DNA from 2 places in the Streptomyces sp. NBC_01198 genome. Region 1 is predicted to be linked to the other one. Evidence: riboswitches for the same ligand, from Rfam matches in the RefSeq annotation. Region 1 holds a riboswitch; the other holds the start of a gene.
What was found. Region 1 has a riboswitch for thiamine pyrophosphate ahead of OG702_RS09835 (thiamine ABC transporter substrate-binding protein). Riboswitches for the same ligand answer to the same signal wherever they lie in the genome.
Positions count from the first base shown of each region.

Region 2: it holds a riboswitch for thiamine pyrophosphate, as region 1 does, so the genes downstream of both, thiO (glycine oxidase ThiO) here and OG702_RS09835 (thiamine ABC transporter substrate-binding protein) in region 1, are expected to answer to the same signal.

Region 1 is NZ_CP108568.1:2,218,779-2,220,970, reverse strand. Features, by position in the region: gene rlmN (23S rRNA (adenine(2503)-C(2))-methyltransferase RlmN) at 1-1,002, shown strand, start outside; TPP riboswitch at 1,066-1,195, shown strand; gene OG702_RS09835 (thiamine ABC transporter substrate-binding protein) at 1,188-2,192, shown strand, end outside.
Region 2 is NZ_CP108568.1:6,088,988-6,091,179, forward strand. Features, by position in the region: gene thiS (sulfur carrier protein ThiS) at 1-146, opposite strand, end outside; gene thiO (glycine oxidase ThiO) at 143-1,309, opposite strand; TPP riboswitch at 1,307-1,415, opposite strand; gene OG702_RS27120 (NAD(P)/FAD-dependent oxidoreductase) at 1,811-2,192, shown strand, end outside.

The sequences.
Region 1 (2,192 bases):
GCGCTCGGGGAGAAGCCGTTCCGGGCCAAGCAGCTGTCGCAGCATTACTTCGCGCGGTTCGCCGACGACCCGGCGGCCTGGACGGACATCCCGGCCGCGGCCCGCGGCAGGCTCGCCGAGGACCTGCTGCCCGAGCTGATGACGGTGGTGCGGCACGCGTCGTGCGACGACGGCGACACCCGCAAGACGCTGTGGAAGCTCTTCGACGGGACCCTGGTCGAGTCGGTGCTGATGCGCTATCCGGACCGGGTCACGATGTGCATCTCCTCCCAGGCGGGCTGCGGCATGAACTGCCCGTTCTGCGCCACCGGGCAGGCCGGCCTCGACCGCAACCTGTCGACCGCCGAGATCGTGCACCAGATCGTGGCCGGCATGAAGTCGCTGCGCGACGGTGAGGTCCCCGGCGGGGCGTCGCGGCTGTCGAACATCGTCTTCATGGGCATGGGCGAGCCGCTGGCCAACTACAAGCGGGTGGTCGGCGCGATCCGCCGGCTCACCGACCCAGAGCCGGACGGCCTCGGGCTGTCGCAGCGCGGCATCACCGTGTCCACGGTGGGACTGGTGCCCGCGATGTACCGCTTCGCGGACGAGGGCTTCAAGTGCCGCCTCGCGGTGTCCCTGCACGCCCCCGACGACGAGTTGCGCGACACCCTGGTGCCGGTCAACACCCGCTGGAAGGTCCGCGAAGTGCTGGACGCCGCCTGGCACTACGCCGAGGTCTCCGGCCGCCGGATCTCGGTGGAGTACGCGCTGATCCGCGATGTGAACGACCAGGCGTGGCGCGCCGACCGGCTGGGCAGGCTGCTGAAGAACCACCGGGTGCACGTCAACCTGATCCCGCTCAACCCGACGCCCGGCTCGAAGTGGACGGCGTCCAGGCCGGAGGACGAGCGCGCGTTCGTCGCGGCGCTGGAGTCGCACGGCGTGCCGGTGACCGTACGGGACACCCGCGGCCAGGAGATCGACGGAGCGTGCGGGCAGCTCGCGGCGGCCGAGCGCTGACCTGCTGCTATCGTACGGTCGGCGACCGACGGCAAACATAGCGTCGTACAGTCGTACAACAGAACATTCCGACAGGGGAGCGCCTGCGACGGCGCTGAGAGTGCGGCGAGGGATCCGATCCGAGGATCCCAGGCCGCAGACCCTCCCACCTGATCCGGGTCATACCGGCGTAGGGAGTCATGCAGATGAGAACGACCCCACGGCGTGCTGTCGGCGCGCTCGTCCTGGCCACCGCCGCGGCGACCGTGCTGGCCGCCTGCGGCAGCGACTCGGACAAGGGCAAGGACGCGGCGGGCACCGGCTCCTCCGGGGGCGGCTCCAAGACCGTCACGCTGGTCAGCCACGACTCCTTCGCCGCGTCGAAGTCCGTGCTCGCGCAGTTCACCAAGGAGACCGGCTACACCGTCAAGGTGCTGCGCGGCGGGGACGCGGGCGCGGCGGTCAACCAGGCCATCCTGACCAAGGACCACCCGCGCGGTGACGTCTTCTTCGGCGTGGACAACACCCTGCTCTCCCGGGCGCTCGACAACGGCCTGTTCACGCGGTACACGGCCAAGGACCTGGCCCAGGTGCCGGCCGACGTGCAACTCGACGCGGCGAAGCACCGCGTCACGCCGATCGACTCCGGCGACGTCTGCGTCAACTACGACCGCGCCTACTTCACCTCCCACCACCTGGCCCCGCCGCAGACCTTCGCCGACCTGGTGAAGCCGGCGTACAAGAACCTGCTGGTGACCGAGAACGTCTCGACGTCCTCGCCGGGCCTGGCCTTCCTGCTGGGCAGCGCCGCCACCTACGGCGACGCGGGGTGGCAGGGGTATTGGAAGCAGCTCAAGAGCAACGGCGTCGAGGTCGTCGACAGCTGGGAGCAGGCCTACAACGACCGCTTCTCCGGCTCCTCGGCCGGCAAGCAGGCCAAGGGCGACCGGCCGCTGGTGGTCTCCTACGCCTCCAGCCCGCCCGCCGAGGTCGTCGGCGTCACCCCCGAGCCGGCCCGGTCACCCGTGGGCGTGTCCACCGGCACCTGCTTCCGGCAGATCGAATTCGCCGGCCTGCTGCACGGCGCGAAGAACACCGCGGGCGGCCAGGCGCTGATCGACTTCATGCTGAGCAGGACCTTCCAGCAGGACATGCCGCTGCAGATGTACGTCGACCCGGTGCGCCAGGACGCCGTCGAGCCGCCGGTCTTC
Region 2 (2,192 bases), 3.9 Mb from region 1:
GACCAGCGGGTGCGGGGAACGACCGTGTCGTTGACGGCGGCGGCCACGCCCGAGGGCGCGGCCGTCATCCCGGCGACCAGGGCGTCGAGGGCGACCGGGGCGTCGAAGTCCCTGGGCTTGCCGTTGACGTGCACGGTGATCGTCATACCGCCTGCTCCTGCCGGGCCGGTGCGAACCGCTGCGCGCCGAACGCGCGTGCGTAGGGCGGGAGTTCGCCGGTGTCCGAGGTCAGCACCTCGGCCATGGCGTCCCCGGTGACCGGGGTGAGCAGCACGCCGTTGCGGTGGTGACCGGTGGCCAGCAGCAGCCCGTCGAGCGCGGTACGCCCGAGCAGCGGCGCGTTGTCGGGAGAGCCCGGGCGCAGGCCCGCCAGGGTCTCGGTGAGCGGGAGTTCGGTGATGCCCGGCACCAACTCGTGGGCGTCCCTGAGCAGTTCGTACACCCCGCCGGCGGTCACCGTGGTGTCCCAGCCGAACTCCTCGCTGGTCGCGCCGAGTACGAGCTCGCCGTTCTCCCGCGGCACGAGGTAGACGTGGCTGCCGCGGACCACCGCGCGTACCGTCCGCGACAGGAACGGCGCGTGCGCCGACGGGATCCGCAGCCGCAGGATCTGGCCCTTCACCGGCCGTACCGGCGGCAGGACGTCCGCGGGTACCCCGGCGATCCGGCCGCTCTCGCTGCCCGCCGCCAGCACCGTGCGGCCGGCGGCGACCGTCGTGCCGTCGGCCAGCACCGCGCCGGTGACGCGACCGCCGGCGCACTCCACGCGGGCGGCAGCGGACCGCAGGAAGGTCACCCCGGCCAGCCCGGCCGCCCGCAGCAGCGCGGCCGCCAGCCGGCGCGGGTCCACCTGGTGGTCGCCGTCGACCCGCAGCCCGCCGCGGACGCCCGGGGCGAGCAGCGGTTCGAGCCGGCGGCAGTCCCGCCCGCTCAGCCACTGCGCCTCAAGCCCGAGCGAGGTCTGGAAGGCGTGCAGGTCCCGTAGTTGCGCCCGGTCGTCGGCGTCCAGCGCCACGGCCAGCGTGCCGCACCGGCGGTACCCGATGTCCAGCCCCGTCGCCCCGGCCAGCTCGGCGGCGAAGTCCGGATAGCGGGCCGCGGAGGCGAGGTTCAGGTCGAGCAGCGTCTGCTCGCCGTACTGCAGCTCGGTGACCGCGGCCAGCATCCCGGCCGCGACATGGGCGGCTCCGCCGCCGGGCGCGGGGTCGGCGACCGCGACCCGCAGCCCGCGCTGGGCCGCCCGCCACGCCGTGACCAGGCCGATGATCCCACCGCCGACGATCAGCACGTCGTGCGTATCGCTATGCATGGAACTACCGCTCCTCCCTTCGCCGGCATGACCCGGATCAGGTTCTTCGGTCGGCGGCCACCAGCCACCCTCTCAGCCCGGTCCGCCGGGCTCCCGCGAGTCCACTCCCACCGGCACCCTATCCCCGCCCCGCGACAGCAAGTGCCACCCACCTCCGGGGGCGCGGGGAACTGGCGCGCCCAGCCCGGGCGCGGGGTCAGTCGCACGGCGACAGCAAGTGGCACCCACCCCCAGGGGCGCGGGGAACTGCGCGCCCAGCGCAACACGTCGGGGAACCGGCCCCGCGACAGCAAGTGCCACCCCCCAGGGCGCGGGGGAACTGCGCGCCCAGCCCAAGTCGCACGCGAACCGGCCCCGCCACAGCAAGTGGCACCCCCCTGAGCGCGCGAGCGCAGGAGCGCGCGTGGCGCGTTCGCCCCAGTCCCACCCCCGGGCCACCGGGGGCGTTACGGTGAGTACGTGAGCAAGCGCAGCGCCACCGTGGTGATCGTCGGGGCCGGAATGGCCGGAGTCCGGACGGCCATGTCGCTGCGCGAGCTCGGCTGGCGCGAGGGGATCACCCTGCTCGGCGACGAACGGCACCCCCCGTACGACCGCCCGCCGCTGTCGAAGGCGGTGCTGCTGGGCGGCGACGCCGACGGCGACGGCGCCCCGGTCGACAACATCCGCTTCGACGTGGACTTCGACGCCCTAGGCGTCGACCTCCGGCTCGGCGTGCGCGCGCAGGCGCTCCGCACCGCGAGCCGCGAGGTGATCACGGACGCCGGACCCGTCGGCTACGACCACCTCGTGCTGGCCACCGGCGCGTATCCGGTCGCCCTGCCGGGGACCGCGGGCCTGCCCGGGGTGCACCTGCTGCGCACGCTGGACGACGCGGCCGCCC